3 regions of the Paenibacillus sp. EC2-1 genome follow, and region 2 is predicted to be linked to each of the others. Evidence: riboswitches for the same ligand, from Rfam matches in the RefSeq annotation. Region 2 holds a riboswitch; each other region holds the start of a gene.

Region 1 (7,719 bases), 1.0 Mb from region 2:
GTTTTATCCAAATATTCATTCAGACCTATGGTTGGATTACCTGTTAATGCGTCGATCCCGTTATCGAGCTGCCACCCGGCTAGAGCAACGCGAACCGTTCCTTTCATATCAGACACTTGTTCAATCTTCACACCGCCAGTCACATCGATCTTTGAACCTCCCGAACAAGCAGCTAATGAAATAACGAGCACCAAGGATATGATGAGTAAAAATGTCTTTTTCATTTCCTTACACCTCCTATGGGATTGGCAATCCATTGCTCTTTACTGCTTAATTCCTGATAATGCGATGCTCTCGATGATGTAACGCTGAAGAAATAAATACACAACTATCACCGGAATGAGGCTAATTGTTGTAGCGGCCATAATAATAGCTGGTTGCTGATTTATACCATTGTTATAGGTGAACATAGCGAGGCCGATTTGAATCGTATATTTGGCAGCTGATTTTAGAATTAGGAGTGGCCACAACATGTCATTCCACACCCCAAGGAACAAGAGAATAATCATCGTAGCAATAATTGGAGTACATAATGGTAAATACACGCGACTAAAGACTGTGATCTCCTTCGCCCCATCTAGTACCGCCGCTTCTCTTAGACTGTTTGGGAGCTGATCAAAGAATGCTTTAGCTAAAAAAGTTCCAAATGCATAATTCATTGCAGGCAGATAAAATGCCAGATAATTATCCACCAGGCCTAGCTTGCTGAATAGCAGATACTGTGGAATCATTGTCATCTCGAACGGAATCATCATCGTACTTAACGCAAGCAACAACACCAGATTAGCCCCTTTAAAGCGCAGCTTCGATAACGCATACCCTGATAGCAGTGCCGAAAGCGAGCTAACAATAATGACACCTCCGCTAACAATGGCTGAGTTGCCGATATATTTGAACATATTGATATTTGTAAAAGCAACTTCAAACGTTCTAATTGATGGGTCTTCTGGCCAAATTTTCGGTGGAAAGGTAATATTAAGCCTCGCCCCCCAATCGAAGCTTGTCACTAGCATCCAGAGAAAAGGTACAATCATAAGAAATGAACCTAAAAACAGAACAACTGTTAACAGGAGTTGATTCATTGAAATCCTTCTACGCCTCGTCATTTTCTCAGTTAAAGTCGTATCCGCCATGATACCCTCCGATCTACGTATACTCAATCGATTTGCTAAGTCTCTAACTTAATCTAAACTGTCTTTCCGGCGGTTAAGAAGCATGAGGAATACGGTCAACATGAGTATCATTAGAAACAATAGATAGGACACGGCTGTCGCAAGCCCCATTTGAGAAGCCAAGAAGGCATTTCGGTAAATATAAAGTACAACCGTCATCAGACTTCCTCCTGGATTCCCAGCTGTGCCTCCAATTAGCCAAACATCCGTAAATCTTTTCATCCCACCGATCGTTCCCATAATAAGCATAAAAACAAAAATGGGTCGTAGATAAGGAATCGTTATATACAGCCACTTACGATAAGTACCAGCCCCATCCACTTCGGCCGCTTCATAAAGATCACGTGGAACACTTTGAAGTCCTGCAAGAAAAATAATCGTGTTATACCCGAGCGCTCCCCATAAGCTCATTAAGACGATACTATACTGTGAAACATCCGGGTTCGTGAACCAACCGACAGGATTAAGACCAATAAGGTTAATTATGAAGTTAATCAGTCCCTCTTTAGACGGGAAGAACAAGAATGAGAACAGAAGACTTGTAGCAACACCTGATACCACGTTCGGCAGGAAGTATACCGCTTTGAAAAAATTCCTTCCCAGATGCCACTTAAGATTGTTAATCATACTTGCAAGGATGAACGAGAGTGCAATACCAAGTAGTACGGACCATATTCCCATGACAAATGTATTTGAAAGCGCTTGCCAAAATATCGAATCCTGTAAAGCATAACTGTAATTGTTCAATCCCACCCACTTTCCATTCAAAGAAAGTCCTGATGTCTGGTGAAAACTCATAAAGAGAGCCGCGAACATAGGGTAGATCGCAAATGCAAGCACACCGATAATCAATGGAGCACTAAATAAGTAACCCATCCAATCATTTCGATTAAATCTGAATTTCCTTCTGGACAGACCGCTTGGGTTAGAATGCACTTTCTTTACTGGGGTGGATGACAAATACCTCCTCCTCCTCTCTTGAATGACAACCCACTGCACTGGAACACCAGATTACTTATCCTTTCTGTAAATGGTTATGAGGACGAAGCTAGATTATGATGTTTATTTATATGTAAATATTTCCCTTAACTAAAAGAAGCCTGCGGAAAAACACACAGGCTTTCATATCATTTCATTCCATCTGATGATCTTGCCACATACTTATAACAATAGACTGATGGTTAGTAAGTTAAACAAAGCTAACGGAAGAATGGGATTATAGGCGGGATACGGGGGTCTTGGCGGTGGGAAACCCGGATAGAATCCACGAGAACCACCATTATCAATATTAAGATATACGAATTTTGCGTCCACGCCTACTACGATTCCCTCGATCATCTCATTATCGACCGTCTGTATCCGCACTTTACGATTTACAGCGTTTTTGCACGTATGATGTACTTTTTCCTTGTGCTGCATCAATGAGTTCGCTGTATGTTGGTCGCATTGATACACGACTTGGTGAGTCGAGTATGTTGTCATATCGTCACTCCTTTGAATTATCCTTACCTCATCATATGCAGACGCCTAGCATAGGGTGTATTGCCTATAGAGAATCGTTTAGAGCATACTAAATTCGGGTAAATAAAAAATAGATCAAAGGAGGTTAACATCCATGATGGAAATTCAGTCAGATACAGGACGATTCTATATCAAAGAACAAGGAAAGAACGTTGCCGAAATCACTTTTACATCCCTCGGTAATGATGTTATTAGCATAGATCATACTTTTGTTGACTCTTCATTAAGGGGTAAAGGAATTGCCGAGAAGCTTATTCGTAAAGTCATCGATTATGCTAGAACAGAGAATTTGAAAATCAATCCCGCTTGCTCCTATGCAGCATATCATTTCGATAAATTTCCCGAAGATCGTGACCTACTACATTAATTGACGGACATCCCCCAAAACATATTGGCCACAAAAAAAGGGCTGTCCCCGATTTGTCATCAATGATGACGTGGAGACAACCCTTTGCTATTCACGATATTAAAAAATTCGGTTTGCACCATTATATTTCGGCCCCCAATAGGAACTGTTAATGTTCGCGATCGTAATTCCTTTACTTGTAGCCGAAATAAATTCATTATTCCCAATGTAAATACCTACATGCGAAGTTGAAACTTTATTGGTGATAAAGAATACCAGATCACCTTGTTTAAGATTGCTTTTTGAAACTGGAGTTCCATGGTTATCATGCATCGAAATGGAACTGTGCGGCAAGCTCACACCCATTTTGCCATATACATAACGAATGTAGCCAGAGCAGTCAAATCCTTGCGATGGAGAAGAACCGCCCCATACGTATTTAACACCTAAGTGTTTCTTAGCTTCAGTCACTACCCGGGCTCCTTTGGATGCGCTTTGCGCTGGAGCTGTCCAAGCTGGTTTATAGGTTTTGCCATCTGTACTCAACATAGCAATATTGTTCTTAGAATCCCATTTGAGCGTGAATCCGAATGTTTCGGTAACAAAACGAAGTGGAACGTATGAACGTCCTTCTACCACGCGCATCGTTGTGTCCATTCTAACTTGTTTGGAGCCAACAGTAGCAATGCTTGAACCTGACTTCAGTACAATTGTGGTACTTCCTTTTTTAATTGTTACCTTAACTATGTATGAGTTAACTTTCTCATATTTAACCGTTGCACCCAGCTTTTCTCCGATCATGCGAATCGGTACCTGCGTATATCCTTTTGCGTCAATAAATGGTTTCTGGTCCGGGAATGATACTAGTGAATCATTAATTTGAACCTTTATGGAAGACGTTGCGGCACTTGCAAAATTAGCACTAAGAGCGAATGATGAAGCAACAATCGCTCCGGATAATAGAAGTTTCTTCAGTATGTTATTCATGATGTTTTCCTCCTTGTTGCTTCCGAGGTTAGTTGCCGGATTCGGAAAGAGGTATTTCCTAGTTTATAAAAATAAACATTCACCCCAAAATTAAGATCCCCCGTACCAAACGTTATGCTCGCTTGGATTCAGCCATTAGTTATTCCAAGTTACTCATAATAAGGTAACACATCCAGCAAGACAATTTACGTCTAAATTGTGTCCGTTTCATGAAATTATGAATAGATTGTAACTATTTAAACGTAAATTGATACTTTTTCGATACCTATAACAACGTCAATGACTGGCTATTTTTTTAGAATTACTTCATATATCACCTTGACTTTCACCTATAAAAAAATTTATATTTATTTCATACCTTCTATTTAAGGAGAGATTTTGATGTCGGTGAGCGTTCTTAACTAACCAAATTTCATAAGACTGGAAATTTCTTGAATCATAGTCCGAAATGGCTATGTTTATTTTCTTGTGGATTTTTCCGTCTATGCAATTAGTTAAGAACTACGGATATCAATTGAAGCCCAGGATGTCTATCCTGTATATTGGCGTCTATTTATCCGTGCTGAGTGTTCAGCGCGGATTTTTTACGAGTATGCTGTTATTTAGTCGGCATATTCTAACCAGACATCGTATATGCAGGCAGACTTGTCTAAAGGCAGAGAGTGAACCTATGGTTCATTCTCTGCCTTTTTTTGTTGCCCGGGGCTGCTTCAGGAATGTATAAATCACAGAAAAAGGAGTTATGATCCGCATGAATTTAACCACTCTAAAACAACTTCAATACGATAAGGTGCAGCAAGACTTGGAACGATTCGCTGTTTCGTATGTTGGTAAAAGGCATATTCTTGAGATGAAACCACTAACCCAGCTTAAAGCTGTCCGCCATCAGCTTGATCAGACTGCGGAAGCTCGCACTCTTCTCCGTGCAGGTGCGAGTGTTCCAATCCCATCACTTGAAGGAATCGAGCCAGTTTTACAGTTACTTGGAACAGGATATGTGCTCAGTGAAAGAGATTTCACACACATAGTGCAATTTTTACGCAGCTGTAGGCAGCTCATTCGTTATATGACTAGCAAGAGTGAAATCGCTCCTACCATTGCCTCATACGCTTCCTCCATGTATGAGTTAACACCGCTTCTAACAGAAATTGAGCAATGTATTCACGGCGGTCGTGTTGTTGATGCAGCTAGTAAAGACCTGGCAAAAATTCGCAAGAAAATCATCGTGTGTGAAGAACGGATTAAACGCAAACTGGATAGCCTACTTCATAAACACAAGGATATTATGCAAGAGTCGCTGATCAGCAAAAGGAATGGACGATTTGTTCTACCTATTAAAAAAGAACATCGCAGACTGGTGAATGGCACTGTGCTTGATGAATCAGCAAGCGGTCAGACCGTCTATATTGAACCAACCGAAGTCTCTAGTCTTCAGATGGAGCTCAGTTATCTTCAATCAGATGAAGCTCGTGAAGAAACCAAGGTATTGAGTGAATTAACCGCTCTAGCTGAGAAATATAACCATGAACTGAACTTGAATACCGACACCGTAGGATTATATGATTTCATCATCGCAAGAGGAAAATATGCATTGTCGATCGGTGGAAGAGACGTTCAGCTGAACGATCAAGGTGTTATTTCACTTAAACAAGCTACCCATCCTCTGATCGGGTCTCACATGGTTCCGTTGGATTTTACAATCGGACACAATTATCGGTCTCTAATTATTACAGGACCGAACACAGGCGGTAAGACCTTGACACTGAAAACGGTAGGCTTGTTAACTTTGATGGTACAATCCGGCTTACTCATACCTGTAGAGGAGAATAGTATGTGCAGCGTATTTGAACATCTCTCCGTCGATATCGGTGATGGACAGAGCATTGAACATGCACTCAGCACATTCTCCGCTCATATTAGAAATGTTAAACACATTCTAGATACCGCCAACGGCAAAACTTTGATTCTGTTAGACGAAATGGCTTCAGGTACAGATCCTGGAGAAGGGGTTGGACTTTCTATCGCTGTGCTCGAAGAGCTCTATCGCCGAAAATCAACCGTGGTGGTAACGACTCATTTTACCGAAATCAAGAATTTCGCCACAATGACATCTGGTTTCGAAAATGCACGAATGGAATTTGATACGGAAACACTAGAACCGAAGTACCGATTAAAGATCGGAGAAGCCGGTCAGAGTTACGCTTTCGTTATAGCCGAAAAATTAGGTATCCCATCTTCTATCATCACTCGCTCCCGCCAAATATCAGAAGCAGGGCGAACCCAGGAAGGTACAGTATTCACGAAAGACAGTAAGTCTGTGAGTGAAAAAGACACAACAATCAGTGGTATGACACTTGACTCCACTCCTGCAGATCATATGATTAAGGACACATCGTCACTAGAGAAAGCTTCGGCGCCACTTCATCAACTAGAAGACAAAATTGAACGTCAAGCGGATCATGATGATAATCCCGCTCCTGCTCGGTCACTTCCTTCCTATCAACTAGGGGATAGTGTATACGTGTCATCAATGAACCGGACAGGTGTTGTCTACGAAACGATTGATTCTCGCGGCATGGTGGGTGTTCTTATACAGAAACAAAAATTCAAAATCAATCACAAACGTCTCAAGCTGCATATTGCAGGCAAAGATTTGTATCCGGATGACTATGATCTGGACATCGTTCTCGAAAGCAAAGAAAATCGCAAAAAGCGAAAGCTCATGAATCGAAAGCATGTCGAAGGACTAACCATTGAAACAAAACCAGAACACTAAGAATGAGGCGAGAAGCTCCATATGCACAAGCTGTGGCAATATACGCAGTAAATGTTGTACAATAAAGCTTAAATGACTATTTGAAGGATGGTTTTCAACATGTATGTAGCTGATGATTGGAAAGATTATGAAGTTATAGATACGGGAGGCGGAGAAAAGCTTGAACGCTGGGGTGATGTGATTCTGCGTCGTCCGGATCCGCAAATTATATGGCCTCTAAAGAATGATAGTGGTGTATGGAGAAATGTGCATGGTCACTACCACCGCAGCTCGTCAGGTGGCGGTAATTGGGATATGAAAAAGCAACTTCCTGAGCGTTGGAGTATCTCTTACGATCAACTCAAATTCCATATTCGCCCGACAAACTTCAAGCACACCGGCTTGTTTCCTGAGCAAGCTGCGAACTGGCGCTGGATGATGAATAAAATTGCTGATGCACAGCGTCCAATTCGAGTTCTAAATCTATTCGCATACACAGGTGGAGCAACGGTCGCTGCGGCATACGCTGGAGCACAGGTTGTTCACGTCGATGCCGCTAAAGGTATGGTCCAATGGGCGAAGGAGAACTTGGCTTTATCTGGTTTGGCAGACCGTCCTGTTCGGTTCATTACTGATGATGTATTTAAATTCGTACAACGCGAGCAGCGCCGTGGTAATAAATACGAAGCCATTATTATGGATCCCCCTTCTTACGGTCGTGGACCTAGCGGAGAGACTTGGAAACTGGAACAAAGCTTATACCCGTTCCTTGAGAGTTGTTTAGATATTCTATCTGACAATCCACTCTTCATGCTGATTAACTCGTATACAACAGGCATATCACCAACCGTATTGAAGAACATGCTCTCTATGACCATGCAACCAAGATACGGCGGCAGCATTAGTGCAGGTGAGATTGGACTTCCAATAACCAACTC
Region 2 (7,719 bases):
AGCTCATTATCGGTACCATGGTCATCAGGACGCAGTTCATCCATATCTGTGGCTATAGCTACAAATAAAGGACCGGTCAGTGCAATATCGAAGTATGCCATTTTACTCGTGATTTCCCATTCGCTCAGTGCTGAGGATGCTAGACGTTCAAGAAACCTCTCTTTGAGCAGCGGAAGACTCTCGTTTAACTGTTGTTTCAATTGATTAAGATGTTCCTGATTTCCACGCTCTTCATCCATTTCGACTTTTAATTTATCCAGTATCTCACGGAGTTCTGCTGATGTAACCGGTTTCAAAATAAAATCTGTCACTTGTAGTTTCACTGCTTGCTGTGCGTATTCAAAATCATCATATCCCGTCAAAATTATGATCTTCGTGCGTGGATACAGCTCCACTATGCGACGGGAGAGTTCCAGTCCATCCATAAAAGGCATATAAATATCAGTTAATACAACATCTGGTCGAAGACTAGCAACGACTTCTAATGCCTCTTGTCCATTCTCACTGACACCCACACATACAAAGCCATGTTCTTCCCATTGAATACGATCCCTGATTCCTTCTCGGACAATGGGTTCATCATCCACTATGATGATCTTATACAATTGAAACGCCCCCAACCAACCTAATAATATAATGTACGGATGAGCATGTTACCTGATTACTCCCTGCAAATCATGAGAAGATTCCCATTTGGATCTTTAATAACAAACCATTGATTATTCTCGATCGTCGTCACGACATCAACTTCTGTTTCCACAGCGTAGGCGAATGCTGCTTCCAAATCATGCGTAAGCAGCATAAATGCAGGCGTTGTAATGTGTGGTGCTCCACCCAGTTCCTCTCCTCCCCACATGGGCATTGTGTCTAAGATGAGTCCGGTTCCTTGCATAGGGAGAGGACATAAATGTCCATTCAAAATTTCACAATCCATTACATTTAGCCCAAAGAGCTGGCAATACCACAGGCGAGATTCCTCAAGGTCTCGAACCGGTACAAAGACACTACCTATTTTGTTTTGAATCGGGCTCTGCAATATAGAGCAGTTTGTGTCACTATCGTAGCGCTTCATCATAATCCCTCCAAATTGAACTATTATTGTATTTAAGATAAAAAAAACCGGATAACCTGATTACAGGCCTCCGGGTACGATCATGATGAAATATGTTTAAAAGTATGGTGCGTGCTTAATAGAAACAACGCCTATTCTCTCGAATTTCGTCTGGCATCCTAAACGATAACCATCGTCAATCTCTTCAGGATCCAGTCTATTCTCTTCCGCTTCATTCGCAGCGGACATATGCTCCATTCCTTCACTTATATGACAACGACAGCGAGCGCAAGTCCCCCTTTTGCAAAAAGAGTTCCAATCGACCTCATTCCGTTCTGCAAGTTCGAGAATCGTCATACCGACAACCGGAGCAACATCCTGCTCGGTGTTCCTTCCTCGTAACAGTACAAGCTTCTCTTCTGTACTTGCTTGTATACTAGGAGTGGATGCCTCGGAAGCTTCAAGAACAGATTCTTTCTTCTCCCGACCTTTCCAAAATTTAAACACGCTGTACTTCCCTCCTCAAACAGATAGACTAAACTTATGTAATTAGGGAATTTGGCAGAAGATGCTTATGGAGCAATCTCTTGATTTCAAAAATATCATTCAGTTCTGTAATTTCTCTGCCCGTATATTTCTCATAAATCGCTCTTACAAAATTCGCGCCAAAATCATGCATCAGCGTTCCTGCAAATAATCGATCAATAAACTCATTATACTTCATCCCCAACCCCTTAATAAACTCAAAAATGCCTTCGATATCACTTTGCAATAACTCAAATATAATTGGAGGAAACTCATATTCAACCGGTGCAATTGTACTATCAGCGAAATCAATAATATAGAGCTGTCCAATCGAATTGATCAGTACATTGTCACCTGTTAGATCACCATGCACATGAACATAAGTTTGAATCTTATACTCTCTTAGATAATCATTAATTTGCTTGCCTACTTCGGGTGCTACAATATGCCATCTCTCGTTATGTAATGCTCTATTTATAATGAATTCACGACTAAACTCTTCATCAGGACGAATATTCAACTTCGATAAATTATGCTGCATCTCTTCGATGAACTGTTTCTTTTTTTCGAGAGTTAATTGAGTGAAGACATCGCCAGCACTTTCCCCTTCAATATAATCCATAATGAGGTATTTGAATGCATACTTATCCTCTAACGTGCCCGCAGCAACAATGGATGGTGTACGAATCCCTTGCTGGATGGCTCTTTGCATTGCTGTTTGTTCAGCTCTATAATCTAAGTCTGTATCTAAACCCGATTCTAATGGGGCAACAATCTTAATGACATAATCCCCTGTTTTGAACACCGCGTTGGTTCCTGGCTTCAAGTGAGAGATATGCTCTGCTCCAGTCAGTTGTTCTCTTGCAAATATTTCTTCGATTAATAGCCTGAAATCTTCTATGGACTGATAAACAGCTCCCCAGGAATGCCAGTTGTTAATTTCTCTTCGAAATAAGTAAGACATAACGAATAATCCCCCATGTTCATCACTTTGAAATACGATCATATATTTAAAAAGCCCGCGATATTAATCGCGGGCTTTGATTCATTATTAATTAATAGTTCCTACCATCTGAACATAATTCTCTTGACTGATCACGCGGCGTGCAGTTACATAACGAGTCTTATAGTAAGATTCAGACAATTTACTGATTCTTACACCCTTACTTGTTGATGCGTGAGCAAATTGATCATTTCCGACATAAATTCCTGCATGAGAGACTCCACGACCACTTGTATTAAAGAATACCAAATCTCCCATTCGAAGGTCTTCTTGATCAACATGAGTCCCCGCTTTGGCTTGTGCAGCTGATGTACGAGGTAAATCTAGATCATATTGATTCATTATGTACAGAATAAATCCTGAGCAGTCAAATCCACTTTCCGTTGTTCCACCCCATTTATACGGAGTTCCAACCAACTGTGTTACTTGACTTTGAAGCTTTGGCATATCAGCGTATGCTGTGAAGGCGCCAGAAGAAAAAATAAGTGCAGACCCTAGTAATGATATAATGACTTTCTTCAAAACACTTTCTCCCTTCGGTGCCTACGGAGTTAGCTAAGGGTTCGGCTGAAGGTCTCCTATATTCCCTCTATTGCAAGAATAATTCACCCGGATCGGTTCCCCCGTTTTCAAAAACGAAATTCGGCAAAATTCATTAATATTTTGTAACCCTATCATACTGTAATATATTTTGGCTAGATATGTCAATGATATGAGTGACAAAAATGTAATTTCTTCCTCTACTTATTCCTTCTCTCACTATCATTCCCCTATTATTTACCTATCCGTAAACGGTTGGACTATACCAGATGATATTTCAAATGAAGACATCAAAAAAGCAACCGGAAAAATCCGGCTGCTTTTATTCCTACTATTCGACTCTACTAATCTCGTTTAAGCTGCCATAGCTCGGCATGCATCAGCACATCTGAAACATGCCTCAGCGCAGCGCTGGCAGTGTTCATGATCATGCTTTTTGCATTCATTGCCGCATCTCTCACACATCTCTGCACATGCCTCGCAGATTTGTTTGACATAAGAGCTATTAATAGACATTGCATGTGCTGCAAAGGCACATAAATCTGCACACTCCCGATCTAGGCGGATACACTCCTTCATCATTTCCATATGTTCTTCTTCCAGACAAGCGGAATAACAGTGGTTACAAGCTTGCATACAACGTAGACATTCATCAATACATTTCTGCATTTGTTCATGTGACATAGGTAGTTCTCCCTTCAGAATCGAATTTCACCTTTTGCAAAACGAGGCTACCTCTTATTAAACAGAATTTGTGTGGTTTCTGTGTAGAATGGCTATATACTCACAAAATTTTCACAAAATACATCACAATCGAGCTTTCATTGACTAGTCGTTTCAACTTCTTTAAACTGAACTGAACAAGAAAATCGGCAATCAAGAAACATGTATAGAGGTGACTTATGATTAGAGAGATATTTGAAAGCAAAATGGCAACCATCATCGACCCCAATCTAAAACTTCCTTTGATTCAGATTGGATACATCCGAGATGTCATGTTGAAGGAAGACAAAGCTGCACTGACCCTGATCGCTACCGAACAAGATCAGACACAAGGCGTAACAGAAACCCAGAAACAACAGATCGAAGAGCTGCTTCGTACCATAGGAGTATTAAGTATACATATAAGAATAAAGACAGTATCCGAAGAGGAGAAACAACACATATCCATTAGAGCACTGGAGATGCAACAATCACAGACAAAATCAGCAGCAAGACCTGCAGCTCCGAATCCCTTTCCAGTGAGCCCCATGGTTAAAGCTGGGGTGAAATTCATCGCCATTGCTAGTGGCAAAGGAGGCGTTGGTAAATCTACTGTGACTCTGAATCTCGCAAAAGCTTTGCATAAAGTCGGTAAAAGAGTCGGCATTATTGATGCTGATATTTATGGCTTCAGTATACCTGACATGATGGGGATCCATGAGAAGCCTGAACCTACGAATAGTCGTCCCACACCACTGCAACGAGATGGAATCCAAGTGATCTCTACAGGTTTTTTTGTCAAAGGTAATGATCCTGTCTTGTGGCGTGGCCCTCGGCTTGGAAGAATGCTCTCTAGCTTTTTGAACGATGTAATGTGGGGTCCTCTGGATTACATGCTTATCGATCTTCCCCCGGGGACTGGTGATATTGCCCTAGCTATCCATCAGATGCTCCCAGAGTGCTCTGAAATTATCGTTACGACACCGCAATCCACAGCTACAGTTGTTGCAGAACGTGCAGGAATGATGGCACTCCAGACCCATCACCACATTATTGGGGTTATTGAGAATATGTCTTACTATGAAGATCCGACCGGAAATAAACATTATATCTTTGGTAAAGGCGGCGGTTCAAAGTTAGCAGAACAGCTAAATACCTCCGTGCTCGCTCAGGTTCCGATCATCCCGGATGAACAACAATCCACGAATCCTGATCTTCTGAAGCAAATCTACGATGATATAGCTATTCATGTTGTTCAGACGCTTTCATAATGATTGTAAATTAAAAACACCCTTCCCTATAGGTGAGCTGAAAGTAACTCTGCACCTATGAGGAAGGGTGTTTATTTAAGTATTAGCTTCATTTGTTCTTATAGTATTCTACAGCCTTTTCGTAATAAGGCTTCTCTTCTTCCGGCAAATCATCGATATAAAATACTGCTGTCACGGGACAAGCTGCTTCACAAGCGCCACAGGAAATACAAATATCCGGGTCAATGTAGAATTGATCTTCTCCTTCTTCAATGCAATCAACTGGACATACGTCGACACATTCACCAGCTTTTTCATCTATACAAGCTGAGCCAATAACATACATGGATTAATCCCCTCTTTTCACTAATCTACTCTAAGCTACCTCATTTAATCATACATCAAAACTAGAAAAAGTAGGACAAGAAATATCCTCACAAGGACTTTTTAAACAAAAACATATAATAATTATGTGAAACATTTGTTGCTTTGTCAATTCATTTTAGGAAAGATCTTCTATTCTAATCCTCCGTTAGTACTTATACGCTGGAATTATATAGATGTTTGAATTCAACAAAACTCTTGGGGAGCGTGAATGATAAATGGGACTATTTACTAATGACTTGTTAACAGACAAAGTTATATTAATTACCGGTGGTGCCACAGGACTTGGTCGCGCTATGGGTGAGAAGTTTTTAGAGCTGGGAGCTAAACTTGCGATCTGTGGCCGCCGCGAAGAAGTACTGAAGAATGCAGCAGAAGAAATGAGTCCCTTGGGACACGACGTCTATTATAGAAGCTGTGATGTACGTGATCCCCTTCAAGTCCACGCGCTTATCGATGCTGTAGAAAGTCACTATGGTGGCATAGATATTCTCGTGAATAACGCTGCCGGCAACTTCATCAGCCCCACAGAACGACTATCTTCACGAGCTGTCGATGCAGTACTCAACATTGTACTTCACGGGACTTTTTATACAACCCTGGAAGTCGGTAAGCGTTGGATTGAGAGAGGTTCATCTGGAACCATGCTTAATATCGTGACAACCTATGCTTCAACGGGTTCCGGTTATGTTGTACCATCCGCGGCAGCTAAGGCTGGGGTACTGGCGATCACCCGTTCACTTGCCGTAGAATGGGCCCCCTACGGTATACGTCAAGTTGCCATTGCCCCTGGTCCGTTTCCAACAGAAGGTGCATGGTCTCGGTTGGCTCCTACTCCAGAGTTTGAACAGAAGATGATTGACCGCGTTCCACTCGGGCGTGTTGGCAATAAGGATGAATTGTCCAATCTGGCAGCCTTCCTAATATCTGATTACGCAGCCTACATTAATGGCGACGTTATTACAATCGATGGCGGTGAGTGGCTTCAAGGTGCTGGACAATTTAATGATCTTGGTGAGTTAACCTCTGAACAGTGGGATGAGCTTACTGCATTAACCCGGCGAGGGAAGTAACCGGATTGGTATCCATGGTTAAAGTTAGGTTGAAGTTCGTGTTAAATACCTAAACACAAAACACCCTCTTCTGTGTACCTATTAAGCCCTGTACACGGAAGAGGATGCATATAAGAGTATTACACAATAAACATGAGTCTGCTCTATTCGAACTGATCCACAAGCAGTGCATAGACAATTCCAGGTCCATGGACACCAATCGTCAAGTCGTTCTCTATATCCGCAGAACGGCTAGGACCCGAGATAAAATGGATACCCGCTGGAAGACTCTCTCTTCCAACTTCATCAAAGTTCACTAATATTTCTCCAAGACGAGTCTTTAAGCGTTCTATCGGAATAATGACGATGAGTACTGTAGGAAGCAAACTAACAGATCGACCTTTATCCGGCGAGGACATGACAACCATCGATCCGGTATACGCGGCAGCATGATCCGCCACAACGAGTCCGAAGTCAGCTTCTGCTGCTGTTGAGCGCCAGTCTGTTTCAGGATTGTCATTCCATACGGAGATATTGATTTGAGGAAGTGCACCTTCCAGATTAAGTTCTGAGAGCTCCTTTTGATTTTGCCTTAAAATCCGACTAGCACTCATATCTCCTGCTTTCGTCGTAATGAATTGCTTCACTTGGTCCATGCCCGCTACATGCACAACATAACCACCTGCAGCTTCCATGTTCGATGTGAAATGTTGAATCCGCTCTTGGGGTGACCAGCTAAACTCATTCCAGAATTCGGGAGCGCCGCGGAAAGGCTGTTCCGGCTTCTTAAGCACACGTGGTCTGTTCAACTTAGCAGCAATTCTATTCATAAGCGCTTCCTGTTTCTTCTTCGACTGTGACTCTAGATCTGCAAGCCATTCCTGATGAGATTGCTGTTTAGTCATGGCGTCCCCCTCCCGTCTCCCGATCCTTCATGATCTGCTTCAGCCTATTCTCCATTCCTTCATCCATTTCCTTAACACCATTACGGATTTCCTGCTCCAGTGTCGGCCACTTATCTCGGAAAGATTCCTTCGGCAAGCTCGGAGTAACACGGTATGAGTTCCATCCTTTTAACGGGCCGAGTTTCGTACGGATCTCGCCACCACGAACAACTAACTTCTGTCCAATCTTCCCAAGTCTGATCACAGCTTTATAGCGCTTAGAATTGCCCATGATGGCTGCAAATCCACTCATTCCTGCTCCTTCAAG
Region 3 (7,719 bases), 1.3 Mb from region 2:
TTTTGGGCGCCTTGGTGCGGTCCTTGTAAAATGCTTGCTCCGATTCTGGACGAACTGTCCCAAGAACTCGGTGATGATGTGAAAATCGCGAAGGTGAATGTAGATGAGAATCCTGAATCTGCTTCCCGTTTCGGCGTGATGAGTATCCCAACACTGATCTTCTTTAAAGACGGCCAACCTGTCGATAAAGTTGTTGGACTAAACTCCAAAGAAGCGTTGAAAGGCATTATTGCCAAACATCAATAAGCAAGCATCTATTTATATAGGATGAACTTGTACCCATATAGCGCCTTCGGTTTATACCGGAGGCGCTTTGTGTGGTTTTGAATCATATCTCCTTGGAGAGGAGTAGAAGGATGGAAGATTTCGCGAAGAAACATCTGGAACAGGAAAAGGCAATGGAGAAAATCCGAAATAAGCTTGCTCTATTACCCGATCTGCCAGGTTGTTATTTGATGAAGAATAGTGAAGGAACAATTATATATGTAGGTAAGGCCAAGGTACTCAAGAATCGGGTTAGATCCTATTTTACGGGCAGTCATGATGGAAAGACCCAGCGACTTGTTTCTGAAATTCGCGATTTTGAATACATTGTTACAGGCAGCAATATGGAGGCTCTAATTCTGGAGTGTAACCTGATTAAGACACACCAGCCTCGTTATAATGTGCTCCTGAAAGATGATAAGACATACCCCTATTTAAAAATTACGAATGAAGCGCACCCACGGCTTGAAGTGACCCGGCGGGTGCTTAAAGATAAAGCTAAATATTTCGGACCCTATCCGAATGCCTATGCAGCACAACAGACGAAGAAGCTGCTTGATCGCATGTATCCTTTGCGTAAATGCGGTGTAATGCCGAAGGAAGTCTGCCTATACTACCATATGGGTCAGTGTATGGCACCCTGTGTAAAAGAAGTTCCTCAATCTGCTTATGAGGAGATTACTCGAGAGATCAGTTCATTTCTAAGTGGTGGACACGAAGAAGTGAAAAAAGAGCTCCAGCGTAAAATGCAGGAGGCGGCAGAAGAGCTGTATTTTGAGCGGGCAAAAGAGCTTCGAGATCAGATTATGCATATTGATGCCATTATGGAGAAACAGAAGATTACGACGACGGATACGAAGGATCGAGATGTGTTTGGTTTTGCTGTAGATAAAGGCTGGATGTGTGTTCAAATTCTGTATATGCGTCAAGGGAAAATGGTCCAGCGAAATGCATCTGTGTTTCCGTATTATGGAGAAGCGTACAGTGATTTTATGTCCTTTGTAGCGCAGTATTACAGTGAGAACCCAGCTCTTCCTCAGGAAATTCTTCTGCCAGGCCCTTCGTCTGATGATATGGACCAAGATGAAGTCTCTTCGCCCGTTACGGAGAGCGAAGCAGTGACCTCTGAGGAGATTAAGGAACCTGCTGTATCTGAATCGGAAGGTAATCCTAAGGCTGAATCCTCCAAACCTGCCGAAGACTTCCTTGGTGAGGGAGCAGGAACGGTGGACGCTGCTGGTGGAGCTGCTGCTCTGCAGGAATGGATTGGTGTGAAGGTTCATGTACCGCAAAGAGGGCTGAAGCGGCAAATGGTTGGGATGGCTGCACAAAATGCAAAGGTATCGCTGGATGAGAAGTTTAGACTGATTGAGCGAGATGAAGAACGGACAACGATTGCTGCTGCTAATCTAGGAGAGGTTATCGGTCTCGATACGCTACACCGAATTGAGGCGTTTGATAACTCGAACATTCAAGGAACGAATCCTGTCTCTGCTATGGTCGTATTTATCGACGGGAAGCCAGAGCGAAAAGAATACCGGAAATATAAGATACGATCTGTACAAGGTCCGGATGATTATGGAACGATGCGAGAAGTTATTCGCCGTAGATATGAACGGGTGCTTAAGGAAAATCTAACGATGCCTGATCTGATTGTGGTGGATGGAGGCAAGGGACAGATTTCAGCAGCTGTGGATGTTCTGGAGAATGAGCTAGGCTTGTTTATTCCTGTCTGCGGGCTTGTGAAGGATGCGAAGCATAAGACAGCACAGCTGATGGTTGGGGACCCACCGGAGCCGGTGGCACTGCCACGTGACAGCCAAGAGTTCTACTTGCTTCAGCGTATACAAGATGAAGTTCACCGATTCGCGATCTCGTTCCACCGGGAACAACGCGGGAAGTCGATGGTGACTTCGAAGCTGGATTCCATCCCAGGCATAGGAGAGAAACGCCGAAAGATGCTGTTGAAGCATTTTGGATCCATCAAAAAGATAAAAGAAGCTACCATTGATGATTTCCGTCCTCTGTCCATAGGCGATAAACTGGCTAAAGAAATATTGAAGGCACTGCGTGATGAGGAGTCGTAAATAAAGGACTTCTTCTTATAACTTGATTGTAATGACATAAGAAAAACGGCTTTCATCCAGAAGATGGACGAGAAGCCGTTTTTTTGTTGCCAAATTAATGAAGGGAATTGGTTAGATCGTTTTAGCTACTCTTGATTTATTGAATTTATAGATTACATAACCAACGATGGCCGGCAGAATGATGTAGAAGATGCCCATTCCTAGGTTGAATGGATCATTCATCATCATGAGGCTGAAGCCCATCAGAATACTGTTGAACACAACATGGGCAAATACCGAAGTTAAGTATCCATATCGTAAGAAGATGTAACTGAACATGAGTCCGATGATAATGAGCTCAATCGGTCTTGAAATGACCGGATAGATCGGATATAAAGTATGTCCGAGAGCCCAAATAGTGGAAGTAATCAGACTTGCCACAAATGTGTTTCGTACGATTTTTTTAACCATTTTGATCCCGAACAGACGGTATACTGCCTCTTCGGATATTCCCGCCAGCCACGCCATCAATGGAAAGAGCCATGGATAGAGCATGTTATAAGGTGATTGTGAGGCATCTGTTGTAGACCAGGTGTGGAGTGTGAAATTCAATCCTATAAAGATCAAAGACTGAGCTCCGAGCAAAATACATGCCCATATATATCCTAGTTTCATGCTCTCTAGCACGTAAGAACCATACCCGGCTTCGCTTGCGCGTGGCCAAGGATTCAGTCCATCTTCCTTACGCCATAGTCCGCTTCCTCCAACAAGAGAGAAGTACAAGAGTGCTGAGAATACAAGAGAATATACGGCATAAAAAATCATCATACCCATGATACCGGCATCTGACATACCTTCCGCTTGGAAGACGGGAATTAGGTTGTAGGTATTCAGCATCTGAATAACAAACAGGAACACGGCAAGAAAGATACCACGTTTAAATGATGTGTGAGCTTTCGTTTTTACACTGTATACAATGGCTAAGATCCCCAAGATTAGCGTGAATAAACCATATCCCAGTAGAGTGAGCAGCGTTGCGTTTAGTGTCTGTTTCTCTACATAGGCTGTGTGGTCCTTCGGAACCGAAAATACAGGTTCATAGGAACGAAGTTGATTATCCTCGAAGGAGAATTTCAGCTGGAGCTGTGAACTCCCAATCTTAGCTTCGGGGTCTTGATATATCAGTCCAGGCTCCCCTTCTTTGGTGATCTGTTTCAGGTTGGATAGACTATATCCTTCTCTCTCTAGCCAAGGCTCAGCTAGTGACATCTTTTCAGTCAGTGACATCTCTCCTTCGATTAAACGAAGCATCTGATTGCGGACGTCACCTTTTTGCAGGAGGGCACCTTCATAACTAGAGTCAGGCAGATCATAAGAAAACCCTGCTACACTAGCATTCTGCATATGGACGTCTACGTTTAGGGCTACTCCATCAGCTTGCACTAACCGAACTCGAAAGACATCATAGGGGTATTTGCTCTCAAACTTTTTATTGTATTCGCGGAGCAAATTCTCTTTAGATAGATATCCATAAACATCAGATCTGGATTGATATGTAACGAGAGGTTTGTCAGTGGAAGAAGTCCTACTATACTGCAGATGTTCTTGTGCGAATCTTTCAGCAGCACTGATGGCTGCCTCCTTGGTGATCATTTCGGGTGTTTTGACCTCGGATGAAATAGAGGCTGTGGATGGAAAGACCTGAAAGATGAGAAATAGAATGAGACCAATAATTCCAAGTAGTACCAATGGTTGTTTGTCAGATTTAAGATGAAGAGGGTGTCCTGCTTTATTCATGTCATTCCTCCTTTTGGCATTAGCGAGTTATCAATTAGATTAAGCTATCTGTTTTCATGAAGACATAAAGTCAATATAACATAGATATGAAAGACACAAACGGCTTATCCCATTCAAATTTATGAAAAATTCGATGAAAATGAAGGAAAGATTCCGAAAAGCGTAGATAACCATGTGCTACTACTCTAGAATATGCCCAATTCGGTTCATTTTTAAGTTAATTTAAGTCTAAAACGGCTTTGGTATCCTTAAAGGATTGCGTTATAATCACTACATGCTATTGAACATGTTCATGAATCATAATATTGGATAACGTTAATTGAATAGATCAGCCGAATTTCGTAATGAAAATGGGGGAACCATTTAAGTGGGGTGAATTTCGCTTCCGAAAGGTAGTGAATAGGGCGACCTGTGTTATGCCCGAATCCGTCAGCTAACCTCGTAGGCTGTAGCACAGGAACCCAACCGCGTAAGGCATTGGATTTCCAGTGTCTTTTTTTCTTTGATTTTTTTAAAGAGGTGAACATGTTGACTTCCAAAATTAAATGGCTTCGCTTGTCGCCGCCGCAAATTCTCGTCATGGGATTTGGGGCCATTATCCTGATTGGGACGATGCTTCTCATGCTCCCGATTTCCAATACGACAGGGGAACCGCTGAACTTTATGGATGCTTTGTTCACGGCGACATCTGCTACCTGTGTAACAGGTCTTGTCGTGGTGGATACAGGGACATTCTTCAGTTCCTTCGGACAGGTTGTCATCATGATAATGATACAGATCGGTGGTCTGGGTTTCATGACCATGGCAACACTGTTCGCGCTTGTATTGAAGCGACGCATTTCATTGAAAGACCGTCTAGTTCTTCAGGAAGCGATGAATCAATCTTCTATGGAAGGAATCGTGCGCTTGATCCGCAGGGTTCTACTGTACTCCTTAGTGATTGAAGCGTGCGGAGCGACACTACTAACCATCCGATGGGCTTTTGATATGCCGTTTGGTAAGGCGCTTTATTTCGGCGTTTTCCATGCGGTAACCATGTTTAATAATGCGGGATTTGATCTGTTTGGCGACTTTAAGAGCTTGACTGGATTTGTATATGATCCGCTTGTTAACTTTGTGGTGATGTTCCTGATTGTATCCGGAGGGATTGGATTTATCGTCATGGCTGATCTGGTTGATTATAGGAAGAGTCGGAGGCTTTCACTGCATTCTAAAGTGGTGTTATCCATGACAGGGTCGCTGATTCTCATAGGTGCTGTGGTTATTTTTATCTTTGAATTTACAAATCCAGAGACACTAGGCTCGCTGAATTGGGGCGGGAAAATTCTAGGCTCCTTCTTCCAGTCGGTTACGCCGAGAACAGCGGGAGCCAACACACTAGATATAACTGAGCTACGTCAGGCTACTCAATTTTTCATGGTTATACTGATGTTTATCGGAGCTTCTCCAGGCTCTACGGGTGGTGGTATCAAAACGACAACATTCACAATGATGATTGCCGCTGTTATTGCCATGATGCGAGGCCGAGACGATATTGTGTTGTTCAGATACCGTTTGGTTCAGGAGCGAATTCTTAAAGCGTTAACGATTACGCTGCTTGCACTACTGCTGGTTATTACAGTGTCGATGATTCTATCGACGACAGAGGATAGCAGCTTCCTCACTATACTCTTTGAAGCTACGTCAGCATTTGGTACGGTAGGGCTGTCTATGGGATTAACTCCTGAGTTGTCGCTCTTCGGTAAGTTACTTATCTGTGTAACGATGTTTGCTGGTCGTCTTGGTCCATTAACACTTGCTTATGCATTAGGACCCAAGAAAGGTAAAGAGTTGTATCGTCATCCCGAAGGTAAAATGATTATTGGATAAGGAGATTGGCTAAGAAATGAAACCAAAGCAGTTTGCAGTGATAGGGCTGGGGAGATTCGGTTCAAGCCTTGCGCTTGAATTGATGGAATTAGGATATGAGGTTCTCGGGATCGACCAAGATGAAGAAGTGGTCGAAGATATGAGTGAGCTCCTCACCCATACTGTGGTCGCTGATGCGACAGACGAAGAAGTACTTAAATCGCTTGGTATTCGTAATTTTGACTGTGGCATCGTGGCTATAGGAGACGAAATTCAAACGAGTATTCTTGCAGCAATTCTTCTTAAGGAATTAGGTGTTAATACGGTCGTAGCCAAAGCAATCTCTGTGCTACACGGACGGGCGCTGCAAAAGCTGGGTGTAGACAGGGTTATTTTCCCGGAGAGAGATATGGGAATTCGTGTCGCTCATCAACTTGTTACACCGAATCTTCTCGATTATATAGAGCTCTCTAAAGAATACCGAATTGTAGAGATGACGGTAACGGAATGTATGGACGGCAAAACATTAAATGAGTTAAACACGCGTGTTCGTTATGGGATTAGCGTAGTAGCGCTGAACCAACGTGCGGGTGTCATTGTGGCTCCGACTGCCATGGATGTGCTGCGTGCTGGAGATATCATGGTTGTTATTGGAGCGAAGGAGAACATTGATCGTTTTGAAGGTGAAGTTGTAAATATGTAATATGTAATTATAAATACGATTCTGGTGATACCAGATATGAGTGTAAACAACCTGGCGCGCTTCGCGTCAGGTTGTTTGTTGTTGGTTCTCTTGAAGTTCTCTAAATAGGACCTCTGTTTCGGCAATCCACCTGTTGGCTGCATTGCTTAGTTCGGATGCGTTTCCATAGATGAGGCTTGTTGTCCGTCTCGTTTCGACTAGAGCAGGAATGTGAATATCAACAAGACCGTTGTCCGAAAGCAATTGGGGGCGAAGATATGATTTCGGAAGTAATGCTGCCGCTTTACAAGTAGGAATAAGCCGCACGATCGCTTCGAACGAATCGATTTCCATGCGAATATCAGGCATAATTCCACAGCGATGAAATAGATCGTCCGTTAACTTTCGGTACCAGGTTCCAGTTGAGAAGATGATCATAGGCATCCCTTGGAGCTGTTCAATTCCGACATCGAGACTATCTGCTAAAGGATGTGTTGTGGGTACGACGAGTTCAAGGTGGTCATCAAAGAGAGGGATGCAATTTAAGCCAGGCTGATTAATAGATGAAGCAACAATTCCAACATCCACCCGTTTATCACGGACATAAGAAACAATTTCATGTGTTTTTCCTGTTACTAATTTGATCTCAGCAGATGGATGCTTCTCCATAAATGCATTCACAAGGGGAGGTAGTGTAGTTTGGAGTGTGGTTAGACTAGCCCCGAGCGTGATGGTGATTTGTTCTTCTCCACGATAATGAGCAAGAGTCTGCATGAATTTTAGTTGCTGTTGTCGCTGCTCCAAGGCATATGTATATGCAAGCTGACCAATAGAAGTAAGCTCCAGACGTTTACCACGTCGATTAAACAACTGAACGCCAAGCTGATCTTCAAGTTTGGCAATCTTGCGTGAAAGGGCAGGCTGAGATAGATTCAGCAGTTTGGAAGCTTTATTAAGGCTGGATTGCTCAACAACAACGGAGAACACGTCCAATTCTTCGAACAATACGATCACTTCCTATAATAATGACTTATGCGTATAGATTATAACGATTAATAATTA

What was found. A riboswitch is a leader RNA that binds a small molecule or an ion and turns the genes downstream of it on or off. The one in region 2 is predicted to bind cyclic di-AMP.
Region 1: another riboswitch for cyclic di-AMP. It lies ahead of ACK8P5_RS10595 (NlpC/P60 family protein); the one in region 2 lies ahead of ACK8P5_RS15090 (C40 family peptidase).
Region 3: another riboswitch for cyclic di-AMP. It lies ahead of ACK8P5_RS21280 (TrkH family potassium uptake protein); the one in region 2 lies ahead of ACK8P5_RS15090 (C40 family peptidase).

Annotation. Positions count from the first base shown of each region.
Region 1 covers NZ_CP186006.1:2,234,528-2,242,246, reverse strand. Annotated here, with positions in the region: gene ACK8P5_RS10620 (ABC transporter substrate-binding protein) at 1-224, opposite strand, end outside; gene ACK8P5_RS10615 (carbohydrate ABC transporter permease) at 264-1,106, opposite strand; gene ACK8P5_RS10610 (carbohydrate ABC transporter permease) at 1,182-2,132, opposite strand; gene ACK8P5_RS10605 (hypothetical protein) at 2,334-2,654, opposite strand; gene ACK8P5_RS10600 (GNAT family N-acetyltransferase) at 2,764-3,060, shown strand; gene ACK8P5_RS10595 (NlpC/P60 family protein) at 3,160-4,026, opposite strand; cyclic di-AMP (ydaO/yuaA leader) riboswitch at 4,029-4,170, opposite strand; gene ACK8P5_RS10590 (hypothetical protein) at 4,475-4,750, shown strand; gene ACK8P5_RS10585 (endonuclease MutS2) at 4,778-6,802, shown strand; gene ACK8P5_RS10580 (class I SAM-dependent methyltransferase) at 6,902-7,719, shown strand, end outside.
Region 2 covers NZ_CP186006.1:3,251,672-3,259,390, forward strand. Annotated here, with positions in the region: gene ACK8P5_RS15070 (response regulator) at 1-605, opposite strand, end outside; gene ACK8P5_RS15075 (VOC family protein) at 662-1,072, opposite strand; gene ACK8P5_RS15080 (2Fe-2S iron-sulfur cluster-binding protein) at 1,169-1,558, opposite strand; gene ACK8P5_RS15085 (phosphotransferase family protein) at 1,593-2,540, opposite strand; gene ACK8P5_RS15090 (C40 family peptidase) at 2,628-3,101, opposite strand; cyclic di-AMP (ydaO/yuaA leader) riboswitch at 3,105-3,237, opposite strand; gene ACK8P5_RS15095 (four-helix bundle copper-binding protein) at 3,474-3,803, opposite strand; gene ACK8P5_RS15100 (P-loop NTPase) at 4,022-5,092, shown strand; gene ACK8P5_RS15105 (indolepyruvate ferredoxin oxidoreductase subunit alpha) at 5,181-5,417, opposite strand; gene ACK8P5_RS15110 (SDR family oxidoreductase) at 5,674-6,528, shown strand; gene ACK8P5_RS15115 (LutC/YkgG family protein) at 6,672-7,412, opposite strand; gene ACK8P5_RS15120 (LutB/LldF family L-lactate oxidation iron-sulfur protein) at 7,405-7,719, opposite strand, start outside.
Region 3 covers NZ_CP186006.1:4,553,448-4,561,166, reverse strand. Annotated here, with positions in the region: gene trxA (thioredoxin) at 1-246, shown strand, start outside; gene uvrC (excinuclease ABC subunit UvrC) at 357-2,351, shown strand; gene ACK8P5_RS21285 (CPBP family intramembrane glutamic endopeptidase) at 2,463-4,127, opposite strand; cyclic di-AMP (ydaO/yuaA leader) riboswitch at 4,448-4,590, shown strand; gene ACK8P5_RS21280 (TrkH family potassium uptake protein) at 4,653-5,996, shown strand; gene ACK8P5_RS21275 (potassium channel family protein) at 6,013-6,678, shown strand; gene ACK8P5_RS21270 (LysR family transcriptional regulator) at 6,745-7,662, opposite strand.